DNA from 2 places in the Halalkalibacterium halodurans genome. Region 1 is predicted to be linked to the other one. Evidence: predicted binding sites of a transcription regulator. Region 1 holds the regulator's gene; the other holds the start of a gene.
The links. Region 1 encodes NrdR, which represses ribonucleotide reductase genes. Its sites were predicted from a motif close to AACACNATATATNGTGTT; they were not measured.

Region 1 (10,426 bases):
AGGTACACATTTCTGTTCTGTATGCCAAAAATAACGTACCTCGGATAGGCTCCTGCCATATACTATCGTAGCTGATAGTAGTAGAGGAAGGAGCTCATGTCATGATCCATTTAGTTTCCTTGCTAGCTCTTGCATTTGCTGTTAGTTTAGACAGCTTTGGAGTCGGCTTGACATACGGTTTGAGGAAGATGAAAATCCCTTTTAAATCGTTGCTATTTATTGCTGGATGTTCCGCCGTTTCCATTTTGATTGCGATGGGCTTCGGGATGACGATTCAGCAGTATTTATCACCGGCTATAGCAGAGTCTCTCGGCGGGATCATTTTAATTTTGATCGGTTGCTGGGCGCTTTATCAAGCGTTTCGTCCTGCAAAGAACGGGCATAAAACGAAGGACGATCACGTCATTTTAAATTTTGAAATTAAAATGCTTGGTGTCGTGATTCGCATCTTACGCAAGCCGATGGTCGCAGATTTTGATAATTCAGGAGCCATTACAGGTAGAGAAGCGGTTATTTTAGGCATCGCTCTCTCTCTTGATGCCTTCGGTGCAGGAATCGGAGCGGCATTAATCGGGTTCCACCCACTGTATATGGCAGTGAGTGTAGCGGTGATGAGTGCTCTGTTCGTAAGCCTTGGCATGAAAAGTGGTTATCGCTTTGCTGATTCTTATTGGATCAAGCGCTTTTCCTTCATACCGGGTTTGTTATTAGTTCTCATTGGTGTTTTTAATCTTATGATGTAGGTGGATGTAGAAGGAGCGAATCAAGATGATGATTGGGTTGACTGGGGGCATTGCCAGTGGAAAAAGCAGTGTAGCGAAAATGATGGAGGAGTTAGGTCTTCCAATTGTCGATGCAGACCAAGTGGCTCGTGACGTTGTAGAACCAGGTATGCCAGCCTATGAGGCCATTGTCACCCATTTTGGCACAGGGGTTGTAAACGATGACGGGACGCTAAATCGCAAAGCCCTTGGATCGATTGTGTTTCAACAAGAGGAAGAGCGTCGCGTCCTAAATGAAATCGTCCACCCAGCTGTACGGAGGCAAATGCAGCAGCAAAAAGAACAGTTGATTCGTTCAGGGGAAAAGACAATCGTATTCGATATTCCCTTGCTATATGAAAGCAATTTGTTTTATCTTGTTGAAAAAGTGCTCCTTGTTTATGTAGATGAGCACACACAGTTACAGCGATTAATGAATCGAGATCAAGCGGGAAAGGACGATGCGATTCACCGGATTCGCTCACAGCGCCCCCTTGAATCAAAACGGGATCGTGCCGATGCAATCATTGATAATTCGGGCACATTGGATGCAACAAAAAGGCAGCTTATTGACATTTTAAAACGTTGGAAGGTAATCCCTGAAGATCAATAGTCTTCAGGGGTCTTTTTATTTTAAGAAAAAATTTATCTTTGGCGTCAGGTCTGATTCCTATCCTCTCTGCATTCGCCAAGTTTTAGTGGATTTCAAAAAAATTTAAAGAAATAATCGTCCTTTTCGAATAAAAGTGATATACTATTTATTATAAATGAATTATTAGTATGTCATAATAAGAGAGGGGATTTCCAATGAAAGTGAAAGTAGCGATTAATGGATTTGGTCGTATAGGCAGAATGGTATTCCGCAAAGCGGTAGAAAACAAACAGTTTGATGTGGTGGCGATTAACGCTTCCTATCCTGCTGAAACCCTCGCCCATTTAATAAAATATGACAGTGTTCATGGTCCATTCCAAGGAACCGTTGAGATTAAAAATGATGCGCTTGTTGTTAATGGCAAGGAAATAAAGCTAGTCAATTCTAGAGATCCTCGAGTACTTCCGTGGAAAGATCTAGAAGTGGACATCGTTGTTGAGGCGACTGGGAAATTTAAAACAAAAGAGACAGCAGGTTATCATCTAGAAGCAGGCGCGAAAAAAGTAATCATTACAGCTCCTGGGAAAAATGAAGATGTAACCGTTGTCGTTGGAGTAAACGAAAATGACTATAAGCCAGAAGAGCATCACGTTATATCAAATGCTTCATGTACTACGAATTGCTTGGCCCCAGTAGCAAAAGTTTTGGATGAAGCGTTTACAATTCAAAGCGGGATGATGACGACGGTTCATGCATATACGAATGATCAAAAAAACATCGACAATCCCCACAAAGATTTACGACGAGCTCGGGCATGTGGTCAATCGATAATTCCGACATCCACTGGTGCTGCTAAAGCCATCAGCAAAGTATTACCACAATTAGAAGGAAAACTAACAGGAATGGCTTTACGTGTACCGACCCCGAATGTGTCTCTTGTTGACTTAGTAGTTCAGGTGAAAGCGGACGTGACGCCAGAAAAAGTGAACCATGTGTTAAAACAAGCGGCAGCAGGTTCGATGAAAGGAATTCTCGGTTTTACAGAAGAGCCGTTAGTCTCGATTGACTTTAATGGAAACGAACACTCTGCCATTGTTGATGGTTTATCGACGATGGTGATGGAAGATACAAACCAGGTGAAGGTCCTCGCATGGTATGATAATGAATGGGGGTATTCCACACGAGTTGTCGACTTAGTCGAACTCGTCGCCAAAGAGCTTAAAAAGCCAGCAAAAGTGATCGCGTTCTAAGGCATATTCATAAAAAAAAGTGGTCATCCTATAAGTTGAATCCCAATAAGCAAAGCCTTCTCAACGGGAAAAAGTGGACGATGTCAAGTGACCGTAGAAAATGAAAAAGTTGTTATTGCAAAGAAGGATTAAACAAAGTATACTATTTTCCGTGAACATGAAACGAAAGCAAAATAGGAGTACGTTTACTACAGAAAGGGTTAGGACCTCTTTGGACTAACTTTCCCCCGTGTAATAAACGTTCCTACATGCTTGAGAAGGCATGAATTTTTTGTAAAGGGGGATTCAACTCATGGATACAATGGGACGTCACGTGATTGCTGAACTTTGGGGTTGTGACGTGGATAAGTTGAACGACTTAAGCTTCATCGAACAAGTTTTCGTTGATGCAGCTCTGAAAGCGGGAGCAGAAGTACGTGAGGTGGCCTTTCATAAGTTTGCCCCTCAAGGTGTAAGTGGTGTTGTCATCATATCAGAGTCGCATTTAACGATTCACAGCTTCCCAGAGCACGGATATGCGAGTATTGACGTTTATACGTGTGGGGATCGAATTGATCCAAACGTCGCATCGAATTATATTGCTGAGGCGTTGAAAGCTACGACGACTGAAGTAGTGGAACTGCCAAGGGGTATGGGTCCTATTCAGCTTGAAAAACCAAAAGTCAAGGTTTTATAAACGAATGCTAAGAGGTGCCGAGCGCATCTCTTTTTTATACGTTTAAAACGCCGAGCCATTTTTAAATAAGGCGTTCATAACTTGATTAAAATAAACGTACGGACAAGTTTCAATCCCATTGTTCGTCAACTTTATGGTATGATATAAACAATAATGTATAAAAAAGTTGGTGAAGAACGTGGGATTTCGTGAAACATTGAGTCAACTTGTTTCAAGTCGAACGGAGACAACCGAACATCATAGCAATCCTTCGCTGCAAACCCATTATTACAAAACAACAAAAGATAAGGCGATTGCCGCTGTTGAACGGGTGATGCAGCAATCAGGATTTACGGTAAAACGGGTAGAGCAAGAGCGCGGGGAAGTGATTGCCCAGTCCACATCTGGTCAAAAGTCACTGCTTGTCGCAACGATTGTCATGGTAAAGCCATTTCGTACGGCTGTAGACTTTTCTTGTTCTACAGACACGATCTTACCGTCTGATTTTGGACATAGTAAGAAGCGAATTCTCTCGCTTTATGAACAGCTCGACAAAGAGCTTCCTTATATTGGTTCGGGCCTTGGCGACGAGCTTCTATAGCTGAAGGATAAAGGGCCTAATCTCCTATCTTAACATAAGGAATCCTGCTCTTTTTGTTATACAAGGCTTGTCACTTTTTTTCATTTTTACTATGATTAAAAGAGATTTTCTGTAAGCACGTGTAAAAAGGAAGACTGCTAACAAGCAGTAGTGGAGATGATTCGATGCGATGTCCAGCCTGTCATCATAATGGAACAAGGGTGCTCGATTCGAGGCCAGCTCACGAAGGTCGTTCCATTCGTAGACGGCGTGAATGTGAATCGTGCAACCATCGTTTTACGACCTTTGAAATGATTGAGGAAGTTCCTCTGATCGTTGTCAAAAAGGATGGAACGAGGCAAGAATTTAGCTCAGATAAAATTTTGCGCGGTTTGATTCGCGCGTGTGAAAAGCGTCCCGTCCCATTGGAAACGTTAGAAGGGATCGTCAATGAGGTGGAGCGGGAGCTTCGTGGTCAAGGGAAAAATGAAGTCGACAGTAAAGAGATTGGCGAGTTAGTGATGGAACGGTTAGCCAATGTGGATGATGTAGCGTACGTTCGTTTCGCCTCTGTCTACCGACAATTTAAAGATATCAACGTATTTATTCAAGAGCTGAAGGAACTTATGGAACGAGACGATCGATAACGAGGAGCTTAAAGCGAATTTGCTTCAAGCTCTTTTTTGCTCTAAGGAGGTGAGTGACATGACTTGGCATTGGAAAGAGTTATTACCTGTAGACCGCTATATGGTGCGTACGGCAGACTATTTGCATGAAGTCCATCAAAAAGTGTTAACCCTTTTGTACCAACCGCTCGTCGGTTCGATCGCCTACAGCTTATATATGACGCTATGGAGTGAGTTAAAACGAGATGATTATTGGAGTGAAGAACAAACCCACCGTCAACTCATGCTTATGATGGGCGTCGATTTACCTGCTATTTTTCAAGAAAGAAAAAAGCTTGAAGCGATTGGACTTCTACGAACATTTAAAACCAAAGCCGACGGAGTGACGACATACTTATATGAGTTACAGCCTCCTATGCCGCCACAACAATTTTTTGAAAATGATGTACTGAGTGTTTATTTATTTAACAAGCTCGGAAAAACGCAATATCGTAAACTGCGGGAACGGTTTGTTGTAGATGTTATTGATAAAGAAACGTTTACCGAGACGACGTATGGGTTTGATGAAGTGTTTACTTCGCTCCATCATTCTGAAATCGTCTCAAACCATGAATCAGAAATGGTCGACTCGTTAGCCTTATATGAGCACCAACAATTTGTCTCAGAACGTAAGGGTGAATCTTTTCATTTCACCGAGAAGTCATTTGATTTTGAACTGTTGAAAAAGGACTTATCAAGCTTTATCGTGCCAGAGCATACACTTACTCCTGAAGTAAAGGAGACGATTTTACGCCTTGCATTCGTCTATCGGATTGAGCCATTGCAGATGAGCCGGATTTTACAGCAGTCGCTTGTTCATGATGATGAGGTGGATATTGGAGAGTTGCGCAAACGTACGCAAGAATGGTACAAGCTAGAGCATGGCAATGAGCCCCCAACGTTAGCGCTGCAAACTCATCCACTTAAGCATCGGACGATGGCGAACCAGCAACCTCAAACAGAAGAAGAAAAAGTAATTGCCTTATATGAAACGACGCCGCCACTCACATTGCTTGAAAGCCGATCCGATGGAGCAAAGGTACCTCTCGCCGATCTGAAAATCGTCGAAAGTTTAATTGTGGACTATCAATTGCTCCCAGGCGTCGTCAACGTGTTGCTTGACTATGTGCTCTTGCGTAACGACATGAAGCTATCCAAATCACTAATCGAAAAAATTGCGGGTCACTGGGCACGGAAAAAAGTAAAGACGGTGACAGAAGCGATGACATTGGCAAAAGAAGAGCATCGAAAGCTGGAAACATGGAAAAAGCAAGACAGTGCAAAGACATCAGGGAAAACAACGGTGAAAAAGAAAAATCCACGCCGTGATCAGCTGCCGAAATGGCTCATTGAGGAGGAGAAACGCCTACAGGAGCAACAGTCGGCGGTCCGCGAGAATCTTGGAGCAAGCACCATGGATTTAGACGAAGAGCGACGTCGTTTTGAGCGACTGATGGAAGAACGACGCCAGCGAAAACAATGGAAGGAGGAAGGGTAGATGGAATCCATTCAATCATCGCTGAAACACATGACGGGCAACCGTTCATTTGAAAAGCAGTTTACGCAACTAAAAGAGGCGGTTTTTCGCAGCCCACATGTTCAGTTGTTTCTGGAGGAACACCCTTCCTTATCCCCTATAACACTTGAGCAAGGTTTGTCTAAGCTGTATGAATACCAAAAAGAGCAAAGCCACTGCGCACATTGTCCTGGGCTTCAAAAGTGTCCAAATTTGATGAAGGGTTACCAACCGACCCTCTACGTTGAGCGTGATAGCCTTGAATTAAGCTATTCCCCTTGTCCGTTAAAAGAGGAGGAGGAGCGAGAAAAGAAAAAACGTTCTCTTATCCGGTCACTCTACATTCCGAAAGAAATTCTCGAAGCGAAGTTTGACGACGTAGAAAGCGAACCAGGACGTTCGATTGCGAGTCATCGCGCGCTCGAATTTGCACTCTCAGCGAAGCCAGGTGAAGATGGGATGGGGCTTTATCTTTATGGGAAGTTTGGGGTCGGGAAAACGTTCTTGATGGGGGCGATCGCCAACGAGCTAAAAGACCGTGGGATCGACTCAACCATCGTCTACGTTCCTGATTTTTTTCGAGAGCTAAAACAATCGATTGGAGACGGAACCTTCCAGCAAAAGCTCGATTTTGTCAAAAATGCACAAGTGCTCATTTTTGATGACATTGGAGCAGAAACGATGACAAGCTGGGTTCGTGACGATGTACTCGGTGTCATTTTACAATATCGGATCATGGAGAAGCTTCCTACACTATTCACGTCAAACTATGACTATGATGAGTTGGAGGAGCATTTAGCTTACAATGATAAAAGTGGTACGGAGTTATTAAAGGCAAAGCGTGTCATGGAGCGCATTCGTCACTACACAGTTTCTGTCATGGTTCAAGGACAAAATCGCAGGGAACATCAGTCGTGATTCTCCAGGCAAACTATGATAGTATGAAGCTAGTAGACTTTCAAAATCTGGGGGTTTTTTGATGAGTATTGACGGAATCTTGGAGCGTGCTGTGAACGGAGAACGTCTTTCAATGGAAGATGCAGTGAAGCTATATGAAAGCGATGAAGTAGAAAAAATGGGCGCAGCCGCCAATCAAATCATGTTAAAATGGCACCCCGAGCCAATAACAACGTTCGTTATCGGACGGAACGTGAACTATACAAACTTTTGCGATACGTACTGTCGCTTTTGTGCGTTCTACCGCGCACCTGGTCATAAGGAAGGCTATGTCCTTGACGATGAAGTCATTTTTAAAAAAATCCAAGAAACCATCGATGTGGGCGGGACAGAAATTCTCATGCAAGGTGGAACGAATCCTGATTTAACAATCGATTATTACACCGATTTACTTAGAAACATTAAAGAGCGATTCCCGAACATTTGGATGCATTCTTTCTCTCCTGCAGAGGTGTGGAAAATTGCAGAAGTATCGAGCATGTCCGTCGAGGAAGTCCTGCGAGAGCTACATGAGGCCGGGCTCGATAGTATGCCAGGAGGCGGGGCTGAAATTTTAACCGAAGAAACGCGCCTCCGTGTCAGCCGTCTTAAAATAACATGGGAACAATGGATCAATGCAATGAAAGCGACGAAAAAAGTCGGCATGCACGGAACCGCAACGATGGTTATCGGTTTTGGCGAATCCTTTGAAGAACGAGCGCTTCACTTACAGCGTGTTCGGGATGCCCAAGATGAAACCGAGTGCTTTACTGCCTTTATTTCATGGTTATTCCAGCCTGAAAATACGGGAATGTACAAAACGAAAAAGCTTACCCCGCGTGATTACTTAAAAAACGTGGCCATATCTCGGCTGTTTCTCGATAACATTCCGAATTTCCAATCGTCATGGGTAACGATGGGGCCAGAGGTTGGAAAACTATCGCTTCAGTATGGTTGTAACGATTTTGGCAGTACGATGATTGAAGAAAATGTCGTATCAGCTGCTGGGACGACCCATAAAGTCAATACGAACAAAATTTTGCAATTGATCCGCGAAGCGGGAAAAATTCCTGCTCAACGGACAACAAGCTATGAAATCATCCGTACGTTTGAAGACAAGGAAGCGGCAGAAAAAGATTTCGTCATGCAAAATTAACTGATAAACCTCCACCTGCATAGCAGGTGGAGGTACAGCCCCTTATGCATTAGCATGCGGGACTTAAGTGAAAGGGGCAGCTTCGGCTCGGCAATCGCAGAGTTTTCCTAACGTAAGATGGATTAAAGTATCTGGATTTCGCAATAGGATATGGCGAAAAGCTAATTTTTCCTTATCCTGAAATGAAAAGGATCTGCTTATGCTCGGTAACTGGCGTTTTAGGCCAGAACCGAGCTTTTTCCACTTTAAGGATGTTGCCTTCAAAAATAGTTCAGAAAACGATCCTTCTATCATTAAAACTACGGGCGGGATGCTATGTTTTTCTAAGGCTTCAGTGGATAGGAGAAACGATCTGATGTGGCAAGGCTGCTTCGTTCGCTAAAGAACGGCAAGAAAAGACGAAAAACAATCATCATGTTTTAAGTCCCCTGTCATAGGATGGGAGTAGAGTCTGTCTACAAGCAAAGAGTTGAGCATACGTTAACCAAAGAAGGACCGGTTGACCCTCTGAAAGCGGAGGATCTTACGAAGATGAAAGGAGGCGACCGGTAGGATCAGAGGGGAATAAGGAGGAGTCACGTTGATTTCGATTCATTTTGAAAAAGCACATGATTGTCATCAACTGTTTCAGCAGTTGCAAGGCTACTTAACAAAGTACGCGGAACTCGGGTTGAAAGGAGGAATAGAAGCGGGCGGGGATGAGACGCTCTATGTGAATTATGAAAACCAGTATGTGAACTTTTATGATTCTTTTCAACCGTTACTAGCGTCCATCTTTACCGATTATGTCATTAGCACAAAGGAAGAAGAATGGCTTCTCGACATTATCGAGAACATGTTTTATTTCACAGATGAAGAAGAGAAGGAACAAATTGTGGCGATTGCCCGCTCGATACTAGAAGGAGATTTGGAAGACATGCCATCCTTGTCCATGTTTACGAATCGCCGTGAGTATATTTATCAAGCTTTCTCCAAGCATATAGAAGAGAATATGACGTTTTACTATGATCCGTTTTTAACGTTCAGGTTACGTGAGTATGGGGAATTGCTCATTGATTGTGTCGAGCTGGCGATTGACGAATATATGATGGAGCAAGAATACCAAAGCATGGTCGAGACCCTTCGCCAATTCATTCACTCCCGTATACCAAAACGTGGCGTCATCTACGCTGTTTACGACGAGCGGTTTCATTTTTACGATGAGCACTTTCGCTTAATTTCCACGGACGAAATCGTGTATGACCTCAAGGAAGAGCTAGTATTTGAACATGGTTTAAGCGTGGAGGAGATGGTCATAAGTCCGCTCGTGAGCATGCTTCCTGAAACGGTAAAGGTGTTCACAAACGATGAAGAGCACGGCGTGATTTTAACGCTGCAGGCAATCTTTCAAGAACGCCTAAAGGTGTTTCCACTAAAGGACTCCCCTCATCAACATCGAGAGGAGTAGCTGTTACCGGTAGTATCTAGCTGTCTGTGGATCATTTCAAATAAAATGTTTGAACAGCCCTTGATTTTCTCATCATCCCTCCCTATAATACTACATATCAACAAGATAGCATTCGTTAAATGGTTATGATGAGGACATGGGTTCCATGGACGGTTTTTAGAGAGGGGAGGGTTGGTGCAACTCCCTAACTCGAAATGGTAACTTACCACCTCTGAACTGCAGCAGGGAACGATGGTCTAAGTATCTGCTGCCGGCATAAATGTCGTTATGAACAATCTTGAGCTGCAAAACGGGAATGCTTTTCGTTTTGTAGGAACAAGGGTGGAACCACGAGTAACACTCGTCCCTTTTTTGGGGATGAGTGTTTTTTGTTTCTCATCATACCTGAACGCGAAAAAATGAAAAAGGAGTTGACAAAAATGGCTGACATGATCAACATTACGTTTCCAGATGGAGCTGTGAAGGAGTTTCCTAAGGGAACGACGACCGCAGAGATTGCTGGCTCGATTAGTCCGGGATTGAAGAAAAAAGCGCTGGCGGGGATGCTTGACGGCACCTTGCTTGATTTAAATACACCGATTGAACAGGACGGAACGATTACGATTGTTACTCCAGAAAGTGACGAGGCCTTAGAGGTTTTGCGCCACAGTACAGCCCATGTGATGGCTCAAGCGCTTAAGCGTTTATTTAAAGACCGAAATGTAAAGCTCGGGGTTGGACCTGTCATAGAAGGTGGATTCTATTATGATGTTGATATGGACGAATCGCTTACACCTGAAGATTTACCGAAAATCGAAAAAGAAATGAAAAAAATCATCGGGGAAAACTTACCGATTGAACGCGTCGTTGTGAGCCGAGAGGAAGCGCT
Region 2 (10,426 bases), 340 kb from region 1:
GACTTTTCCGCCGTCTTTAAACATTTTTCCGTCTAGCTGTTCCATAATGGAAAAAAGCTCGTCACTTCGATAACCTGAGCATACGAGGGAAGCGAAAATCGCCCCTGCACTCGTTCCTGCCACCCGGGTAAATGAAAACCCATTCTCCTCTAAGACTTGCAATGCACCGATAAAAGCGAATGCTTTAACGCCACCACCAGCAAAAACACCATCCACATTCATCGTTCACGCCCCCTCCCCTATCATCATATGACAGAGGACGACAGCACTTTCAAAAAATACAGTGTAAACAATAGAGTAGCTCGGCCTTTTCTCAACTCCCTTCATCAACCATTGATAGCCAAAACGTTTCAAAACCCGATATCATGTTTAACCTTATGTTAAAGTAGAATTCTGATATGAGCCAATGCATAGTAGTCGTGAACGATTCCCTTGACATCATTAAAAGCTTTCATATACATTCATTTCAATTACTACTATTGAAAACTCTCTAAATGCTTTACTTAGTAAGAAAGGAGTGATTACGATGGACCGTCAGACAATTGCCCAAAAGTTTCAAGAACGTATTCTCGGTCTCTTATTTTACCCTTATCACTCACGAATACTTCAAACATTTACCCAAAAATGGCGGGACCGAATCGACCGTGACAGAAGCAATGCACTCGAACCGAGCACCATCCCTTTTGTCCAACGAGAAGAAAAAATTCTCCCTACCTCGTATGGTGGAACTCGCGTGCTCATCTACCGCCCTGATAAAACATTAAATAGCTCAATACCAGTATATGTAAACATGCACGGTGGCGGTTTCGTCATGGGAAATGCGGAGATGGATGACGTTTGGTGTAGGGTCATAGCTGATCGTGCCAATTGTGTAGTGGTCAATATTGATTACAGGCTCGCACCACAGCATAAATTTCCAACTGCTGTTTATGAATGTTATGAGGTGGTCAAATGGCTTGTCGACCATCCTGAGCAATTCTCCATCACCCCTCAGAAAGTAGCCATTGGCGGTCATAGTGCTGGAGGTAACTTAGCTACGGCTGTCTGTCTGTTAAATTTAGAACGAGGAAATGAACTTCCAATCATCTACCAAATAATCGACTATGCACCGCTTGACTTACATACAGACCCAGCTCTGAAGCCATCATTCAAGGAAGCGATCCCAGTAAAGATGGCAAGGCTATTTAATGCTTCTTATGTAGAGACTGAAGAAGATGCCCGCAACCCATTAGCGTCTCCTCTTTTTGCTGAGTCGCTTCAAGGATTGCCAGATGCGCTAGTGATTACTGCTGAGCGTGATTCGCTTGCGGCCGAGGGGGAGCAATATGCGGAAAGATTAAAACAAGCTGGTGTGAAGGTGACATACAAGGACTATAAAGGAATGCCCCATGGGTTTACTCATGCCGGTGACCTAGCGGTAGCAGAACACGCTTGGCATCTCATGTGCGACAAGTTAAAGGAAGCGTTTTCAGAGTCTTGCGGGCCTATGTAAACATGCTCTACTTCCTTTGCTTACAGAAAAAGCTGCTGAGTTCAACTCAGCAGCTATTCTTCGTTTTTTTTCTGAACTTCCCGCAAGTCATTCAACCTGGATGGATCTTCTTGAAAATACTGGACAAGATCACCGATCCGATCAATGGCATCCCAGCTAAGATGATGCTCGATTCCTTCCACATCTTCGTATATATGGTCACTGTCGACACCAATCATTTTTAGAAAGTCTTCCAACAAATCATGGCGATACACGAGTCGTTTGCCAATTTTCTTTCCTTTTGCCGTTAAAATTAGGCCTCGATAGCGTTCATAAACTAAATAATCGCTTTTATCCAGCTTCTGAACCATTTTTGTAACAGATGAAGGGTGCACCTCCAATGCCTCGGCAATATCGGATACACGAGCATACCCTTTTTCTTCAATTAGTAAATAAATTCGTTCCAAATAATCTTCCATGCTTGGCGTTGGCATGTGGTCCCCTCCAATTTCAAACAACAGCTACACTCTGTCTTCTAAAATCCTTTGCTTTGCTACACTCGAGAAATTATTGCAACAATATAATTTTACTATAGATAACCAAATAGAACAATCATCTTACGTAAAGTATTCGATGGTCGCTTGGGGGAACATTTGATGGATATAGCCTTCTATCGCCTCTTTTAATGCCTCAGCTTCCTCGTCCTTATATACATATTTGCCAATGCCATAGCGACCCCATTTGTATTTTCGTTCTTCTTCTTCCATTTGTAACTTCGTTTTCGGATATCGCTTCATAATGACGCGCTTTGCCGGCTTCGTGAAGCGATGTTGGATCAATTCAAATGTTAAATCGTTACGGCAGCTTCTTGGCAGCGTTGCCTCTAATCGTTCAAACAGCTCTCGGTACCCCCTCTGCCAACCGTCATGTAAAATAATCGGAGCAACGATAAAACCAAGAGGATAGCCAGCCTCTGCCACCTTTTTCGCCGCTTCCAGCCGTTCTGAAAGACTGGATGTCCCTGGCTCGAAATGACGCACAACATAATCTGCATTCACGCTAAAACGGAACCTCGTTTTCCCATTATGGTTGGCATCAAGTAAATGATTGACATGATGATACTTCGTGACAAAGCGCAAACGACCATATTCTGTTTGTCCTATGTGCTCAATCGTCTTTTTTAACGAGTGGGTTAGGTGGTCAATGCCGACGATATCTGAAGTACAAGCCGCTTCAAACCGAGTAATCTCAGGCTCCCGCTCGTGGATGTATTGATCCGCTGCTGCAAAGATCTCCTCTAAATTCACGTATGTGCGGATATACGGCTTACTACCTAACGTTGTCTGCAAATAACAGTAATGGCAATGCCCCATACACCCTGTAGCCAGAGGGATCGCATACTCAGCAGACGGCTTCGACGTATCGAACGTCAGGGTTTTTCTTACCCCGATCACAAGGGTTGATTTTGCATTCCGGTATTGTTGTAGTTCATTTTTTCCGGGGATGTTTCGCACTTGGTTGTGGGAAGTCGTTTCCCTAAGCTCGACATCCATGTGTTTAAATTTTTCCACGAGGGTTCGTCCGAGCTCATACTCAAGTGCCCTTGGCTCATAATAGACGAGCTGTGGTAGAAATGGCTCCATCTTCATTCGTGCACATCCTTTTTTACTTAGTGTGCACGTCACACCCCTTTTTCACATATCCACATAATGTTAGAACCGTTAGCCAGCAAAAAAGAGTGTAGCTTTGAAATAAAATATCCCACAAACCCGTATGAAGAACTGCGATTGTCCATTTTTACTGCAAGATACATCCGTGTTTTTCGCTCTGAAACCATTGTATCAAGCTCCCAGTGACCAAATGTTGTTCTTTTCTTTACTTCTTTTGAACTCTGATCAATCGAAGTACCAATGTTAAAACGTCCTCTAGTGGGAGTAGCTCATGATAAACCTCCGTGTAAGGGTTGTGTGGTAACTTCATTTTACGCGAAGGATCATGGGCTTTTTGTGTTTATTTTTAGGTGTCGCACTTAATATTACAATTCGTCATATAAAAACACCCCAAAAGATAGATTTTCTACTATAACTTTTGGGGTGCAGCACCCAGAAGAGCTGATTACTATTATAAATTACACTTTTGCAACGTTAATTTACTTACGAACCGTGGTTACTTTCCTAGTTATCGAATGTAACACATTGACATTAATCTTAGAATTTGAAACCTTCACTTTATAAAAATCTTTCTTGCGGTTTAATCAAGGTATGTGTTATTTGATTTTTCAGCGTCATATTGATTATAACCGTATAGATCAATAAATTGAGCAATGATATCCTTTTCACTATCTGCTATTAATAAATTAAAACCAGAGATATTATCTTCAATCTTTGCTAGTTCAGCTTCTGTCAGCTCTATTTCTTCAATAAATGTAACTTGATACTTTGTATTATAATCTGACGGTTTTTCAGCAATGAGCACATCACTATGTGATTGGTTCAGTATATCTATTATGCTTTCAGGATATTCAAGAATAAAATGAATATCTTGATTACCATCTGTTAATATATCATATATCTCCGAGTCAAATTCATAATTCATATTAAATAAAAGTTGATTCTTATCTTTTAAATACGTCATTTCAAAATGTGTAATAGAAAATTTGGGTGGAAATAACTTGTCCTCTAATGATACTATTTTTTGTTCCTTTGATTCGCTCATCGGTTCTTCTGCTTCCGCTGATACATTGTTTGTACTTGAGGTTTGGCCTAACTTCTTATTTTCGATATCTGTTTGGCATGCTGTTAAAACAAATAGGAATAAAATAGTTACCGAGATATACTTAAACATTAAAAACTCCTTTTTTTAAAGAGACATCTTGAATATTCAACCACGGTTTATAATCTGAGCCACTTCCAGATCCACGACCTTCTTTAATCCATTTGTCGATTTTAGAGGTTCTTGTTCTTTTAGACATAAAAAAACACCCCTTTAGACAATATTATCCAAAGAGGTATTTCTTCGCAACTTTATTTCAAAGCAAAAAAGAGCGGAGACCCGCTCTTTCTATAAACCGCATTTTAATTGCGCACCGCAATTTGTACACGTATTACATCCGCCGAGGTCTTCTACTGTCCCTTCTCTGCAGACAGGACACGTATCTCCAACTTCAGAGCCGATCGTGACATCGGTTGTTCGCACATCTTGAATCGTGTCGACAAGAACGATTTTTTTCTCGCTTTGCTCGGTTTCTGCTAGTACATCCTCATCCAGCGTATTCTCTTCCGCTTTTAACGAAAGTACTTGAGCGTCACGGCTTCCATCTACATAGACCGTTCCACCTTTAGCTCCGCCGCGGTAAAGTCGTTCATATACCGCTTGAACCTGCTCAACCGTATAGCCTCTCGGCGCATTCACTGTTTTCGAGAGGGAACTATCTACCCAGCGTTGGATGATACATTGGACATCCGCATGGGCTTCTGGCGCAAGTTCCATCGTTGAAATGAACCATTCAGGCAAGTGATTTTCATCGGCTTCAGGATGGGCCCGCAAATATTCTTGGACGATCTCAGCCTTAACTTCAATAAATTTGCCAAGTCGACCACTACGGAAATAAGAAAAGGAAAAATAAGGTTCAAGCCCTGTCGATACTCCGACCATTGTTCCTGTAGATCCTGTCGGCGCAACCGTCAATAAATGGGAGTTACGAATACCATATTCCAATACACCTTGGCGAATATCCTCAGGCATTTTTTTCATATAGCCGGTCTCAATGAAACGTTGACGTAATTGTTTGGTTTCCTCGTCCGTTTGGCCGACTAAAAATGGAAAACTTCCTTTTTCCTTCGCTAGCTCGATGCTTGTCCGATAGGCTGTAGTAGCAATTGTTTCGAAAATTTGATCGACAAGCTTGTTGCCTTCCTCTGAGCCATACACGGTTTCTGTATAAATCAACAAATCATGAAGCCCCATTACACCTAGACCGACACGGCGCTCCCCTTTCGCTTGTTTCGTGTTTTCTTCGAGGAAATAAGGGGTTGCATCGATGACATTATCCTGCATGCGAACGCCTACTTCCACGGTCTGCTTTAGCTTTTTAAAATCAACTGTTTTCTCTTGTTTATTCGCCATTTCTGCTAGGTTAATCGCCGCTAAGTTACATACAGAGTAAGGCGCAAGCGGCTGCTCTCCGCACGGATTAGTCGCCACAACTTTTTGTCCGTATGCTTTCGCATTGGTCATATCATTAGCATTGTCAATGAAGAAAATGCCTGGTTCTGCACTATAGGTTGCACAAATATTAATTAAGTTCCAAAGCTCCTTCGCGCGAATCATCCGATACGTTTTCACCGGAAATCCCCGCTCTTCCCATTCACGAACATCGCCAACGTTGCTCCACTCACGGTTGTAAATATCCATTTCCTCTTCCGTGTAGTTTTCTACATCTGGAAAGCGCAAAGCATACCAGTCGTCGTTATCTACAGCTTCCATAAATTCTTTTGTTAAGCAAACGGAAATGTTAGCCCCCGTTAAAAAGTCTGGGTTGTTTACCGTATACGTTCCACCGATGCGAAGCTTTTCTTCCGCCTCCTTGATGACTTTCGCGTCAAAGCCTCCCATGCCTGGAATTGACTTATAGTTTACGATTCCTTGGTACATCGCTTCTTCCAATTGGCTAAGCGGTGTAAACTTAAGCTTGTCCTTCACGAGCTTACGAATTTGATCATCGTCCGTATTCTCGAGTAAATAACGAAGGATCCGAGGATTTTGCATTTTTGAAATAATAAATTCAAGGACATCCGGGTGCCAATCGGCAAGCATGATCATTTGGGCTCCCCGTCTTGAGCCCCCTTGCTCGACAAGATGGGTAAGCTTAGCAATATCATCTAACCATGATACTGAGCCAGATGATTTCCCGTTCACTCCACGTGCAAGTGTATTTCTCGGGCGAAGGGTAGAACCGTTCGTCCCGACACCGCCACCGCGGCTCATGATCTCCATCACCTGTTTACGATGTTCTGAAATACCTTCACGAGAGTCTTTTACAAACGGCATTACGTAGCAGTTAAAGTAGGTCACATCGGTCTTTGCACCAGCACCGTATAGTACGCGGCCAGCAGGAACAAAATTCATATTAACAAGCTCTTCATAAAACCTTTCAAACGATTGCTGACGTTTTTCTTCTGTCGTTTCTACCGCAGCCAGACCGGTTGCATTCCGCTTCGCGATTTGCTCATAAAAAATCTCAAGCGGCTTTTCGATAACATCAAGAGAACGTGTGATAATGCCTGTGCTCGCTTCCTCCGGATCATCTAATACACCATGAAATTCTTCGTCCACAAGGACTTTGGCACGATTCTCATCCCAATTCAGTTCCAAAATGAAGCCATATCCTCTTGCAGGAAACTTTGGATCATCCTTTACTGTAAGGACGACAAAATCGCCCTCTCTCAATGTTTTCTTCTCTGTATCTTTGAACGTATACCGATCAAGCATCACCAGGCGGGAAACCCCTTTACGAGTCATATGCATATCACTCGTAATCGGGTGTACTTGTTCAAAATGGGCAATATCTTCGTTTAGTCGTTCAATATTTAGTGTCATTCTCTCTGTCATCGTCGTCATGACGTTCTCCTCCTTAAAGATTGTGAATATGTATAAAAAAGCGAATCATTACGCTAAATTACATGTTTTGTCCAATCGAAACGAAGCGTCGATTGTGCTTGCCTTAGCTTACCATACTAACCAAGTGAAATTCAATATATAGTATCCGATTATTAAAAAATAATACTATATATTGATTATTGGTCAAATGACAATGATTTTGTCAAATATAAAATGGCGCATTTGCGGAAGAAAAAGCGAGGAAATTCGTCATTCGTTATTACTCATTCGCTTTTTTGAACAATTTTCTCTATTGCTTTTTTCCTAGCCACCATGCTTACGGACAAATGTGTAGTTTTCATTTTTTGCTTTTTTTATTTGACAATTTCCCGATTCAATGTTGCAATCAAATGGAAATGATTTGACGGAGGGATTTCAATGGATTATTGCCTTTACCAAGACCAGCTTGTTCCACGTGAGCAACTAAAAATTGATCCAGAGGATAGAGGCTATCATTTTGGTGACGGTATTTACGAAGTGGTCCACGTATACCACGGGAAAGCTTTTGCCTTATCTGATCATTTAACTCGCTTTAAAGAAAGTGCCGAAAAACTTGATCTACCTATGCTCTATTCCACAGACAAACTAGGGGAGCTTGTTCAGCAACTTATTGAAAAAAACAAGCTGGAGCATGGAATGGTCTACTTTCAGATGACCCGGGGGATCAGTCCGCGAAACCATTTGTACACGCGTAATGAAACACCCGTCCTTACCGGTTTTTCAAAACCATTACCTGATGAAAAGAGGGAATCCGTTCGTCTTTATTTGACCGATGATATTCGCTGGCTTCGTTGCGACATTAAAACCATTAACTTATTAGGAAATGTCTTGGCCAAGCGTGAAGCAACCGATCATCAATGCGACGAAGCGCTCCTCCACCGTGACGGAACAGTGACTGAAGGCTCGTCATCGAATGTGTTCCTTATTAAAAATGAAACACTCTACACACATCCAGCAACAAATCTCATCTTGAACGGGATTACACGACAAATCACCATCCGGCTAGCCAAAGCAAAAGGGTATACCGTCGTGGAAGAGCCGTTCCCTAAAGAAGTGATAAAGGATGCTGATGAAGCGTTCATTACGAGCACGATCCATGAAATCACACCAGTAACCGAAGTCATCGGTGATGAAACGGCACATTTTCCTGTTGGACCTGTCACGAAAATGTTGCAACAGGCATTTGCAGAAGAAATTGCCAAACACTCTCAAACAGCGATGAAGCAGTGACCCCATAAGGTCACTGCTTCTTTATTATTTTCGAAAGTTCCACTCATCTGTTTCATAGCGCTCTTTCGCAATTTGTTTCACTTCAGCCTCTTCTGCGTCAGTTAGTGTATACGGCTCAAGCTTAATCGACAGCCCTTTTTCAAAACCATCTTTAAATGCTTTTTTCACTTCTTCCATGGATAAAGGCACATCTCGTAGCTCATTAATCGGAACCGCTTTGTTTTTAAAGTTCCTCTGCATCCGTTCTCGCACACGTTCACTCGGATAGTTAAATAAATCAAACAGCTTATCCTCATCTATATCCAACACGATTGACCCGTGCTGTAGAATAACACCCTTTTGCCGTGTCTGTGCACTGCCGGCCACCTTTCGTCCTTCCACGACGAGCTCATACCAAGACGGTGCATCAAAACAAACAGCCGAGCGAGGGTTTTTAAGGGCATTTTTTTCTTCCTCTGTCTTTGGAACGGCAAAATACGCGTCTAATCCTAGATCACGGAATCCTTCTAAAATTCCTTGGGAGATAATGCGATAAGCCTCTGTAACTGAAGCCGGCATGTCTGGATGCTCCTCTGTCACGATCACGCTATAGGTTAATTCCTTGTCGTGGAGCACTCCTCGACCTCCAGTTGGTCTTCTCACAAACCCTAACTGATGTTTTTCTACCATCTCCATGTTAATTTCTTTCTGCACTTTTTGAAAATAGCCAATCGATAAAGTTGGTGGATTCCACCCGTAAAACCGAATCGTTGGAGGAATAAGACCTTCACTATGCCAATTCAATAGCGCTTCGTCAAGCGCCATGTTATATGCGGGATCACGATCTCCTGAGTCGATAAAACGCCATGTTTCCATTATCATCGCTTCTTTCTATGTAATCTCGACCGTAATAAGTTTAACAAACTTGCCACACTCCCGCCAAGAAACTTGTTTTCCGCTATGGAATGATTGCGATTTTTGTGAAACATGATTATAATCAATGGTGGAATGTAACCGAAGGACAAGGGGTGTCAGTGGATTGATGGTTTATGTTTGGCTAGTACTTTTAGCACTTCTCGTATACGTATTATTCAAGCGGCTTTATACGCCAAAGTATTTAAAGACATTAACGCAAGAAGAATTTATTCAAGGGTATCGAAAAGCTCAACTAATTGATGTGAGAGAACCACGGGAATACGATTCAGGCCACATTTTAGGTGCCCGAAATATTCCACTATCCCAACTAAAACAACGATTAAAGGAAGTTCGGACAGATCAACCTGTATATTTATATTGCCAAAGTGGGGCGCGTAGCCGTCAAGCAGCAGCCATTTTAAAGAAGAAGCACGGTGTGGAAGATGTAAACCACTTAAAAGGTGGCTTCCGTAAATGGACAGGAAAAATCAAAAAAAAGTAATGACAAAAACGGTTGAGGTCATCTCAACCGTCTTGCAAAATTGGCCATTTAGCAGCAGATATAAATCTGAAATGCTCCCATTGCAAAAAAGACGAGGTAGATCATCCTCGTCTTTTCCCATTTATTGTGTTATCTTTTCATAGCGTAAAATTGGTTTTCGTGCAGCAGTCGTCTCATCAAGGCGGCCGATGACCGTATGATGTGGGGCTTCTTGCACGACTTCTGGCGTCTCCTCTGCTTCTTTGGCAATTTGGATCATCGCCTCAATAAATTCATCGAGGGTTTCTTTTGATTCTGTTTCCGTCGGCTCTATCATCAAACATTCTTCCACATTTAACGGGAAGTAAATCGTTGGTGGATGATAGCCAAAATCAAGCAGACGTTTTGCAATATCCAGCGTTCGAACACCAAGCTTCTTTTGTTGTCTTCCCGATAAGACAAATTCATGCTTGCAGTGCTGATCGTACGGCAGATCGAAATAAGGTGCAAGTCTTCTCATCATATAGTTTGCGTTCAATACAGCATACTCTGAGACAGTCCGAAGTCCCTCTGGTCCCATCGTTCGAATGTACGTGTAGGCGCGAACGTTGATGCCAAAGTTGCCGTAGTACGGCTTCACACGGCCAATCGAGTGCGGTCGATCATAGTCCAATCGGTAGGAGTCTCCATCC

Region 2: the regulator NrdR is predicted to act here: its motif matches at 7,219-7,236, upstream of FED51_RS14260 (vitamin B12-dependent ribonucleotide reductase).

The regions. Positions count from the first base shown of each region.
Region 1 covers NZ_CP040441.1:3,272,034-3,282,459, reverse strand. The annotation lists gene mutM (DNA-formamidopyrimidine glycosylase) at 1-34, shown strand, start outside; gene ytaF (sporulation membrane protein YtaF) at 102-743, shown strand; gene coaE (dephospho-CoA kinase) at 769-1,374, shown strand; gene FED51_RS15980 (glyceraldehyde-3-phosphate dehydrogenase) at 1,569-2,603, shown strand; gene speD (adenosylmethionine decarboxylase) at 2,896-3,279, shown strand; gene FED51_RS15970 (DUF1499 domain-containing protein) at 3,458-3,859, shown strand; gene nrdR (transcriptional regulator NrdR) at 4,024-4,485, shown strand; gene FED51_RS15960 (replication initiation and membrane attachment family protein) at 4,544-6,001, shown strand; gene dnaI (primosomal protein DnaI) at 6,002-6,937, shown strand; gene mqnC (cyclic dehypoxanthinyl futalosine synthase) at 6,999-8,111, shown strand; gene ytxC (putative sporulation protein YtxC) at 8,692-9,558, shown strand; T-box leader at 9,675-9,909, shown strand; gene thrS (threonine--tRNA ligase) at 9,978-10,426, shown strand, end outside.
Region 2 covers NZ_CP040441.1:2,936,673-2,947,098, forward strand. The annotation lists gene FED51_RS14225 (patatin-like phospholipase family protein) at 1-222, opposite strand, end outside; gene FED51_RS14230 (alpha/beta hydrolase) at 527-1,492, shown strand; gene mntR (transcriptional regulator MntR) at 1,546-1,965, opposite strand; gene splB (spore photoproduct lyase) at 2,089-3,114, opposite strand; partial or broken gene FED51_RS14245 (IS30 family transposase) at 3,246-3,401, opposite strand; gene FED51_RS14250 (hypothetical protein) at 3,722-4,315, opposite strand; partial or broken gene FED51_RS21585 (TnsA endonuclease N-terminal domain-containing protein) at 4,335-4,442, opposite strand; gene FED51_RS14260 (vitamin B12-dependent ribonucleotide reductase) at 4,532-7,090, opposite strand; gene dat (D-amino-acid transaminase) at 7,508-8,359, shown strand; gene FED51_RS14270 (lipoate--protein ligase family protein) at 8,384-9,220, opposite strand; gene FED51_RS14275 (rhodanese-like domain-containing protein) at 9,381-9,755, shown strand; gene gcvPB (aminomethyl-transferring glycine dehydrogenase subunit GcvPB) at 9,877-10,426, opposite strand, start outside.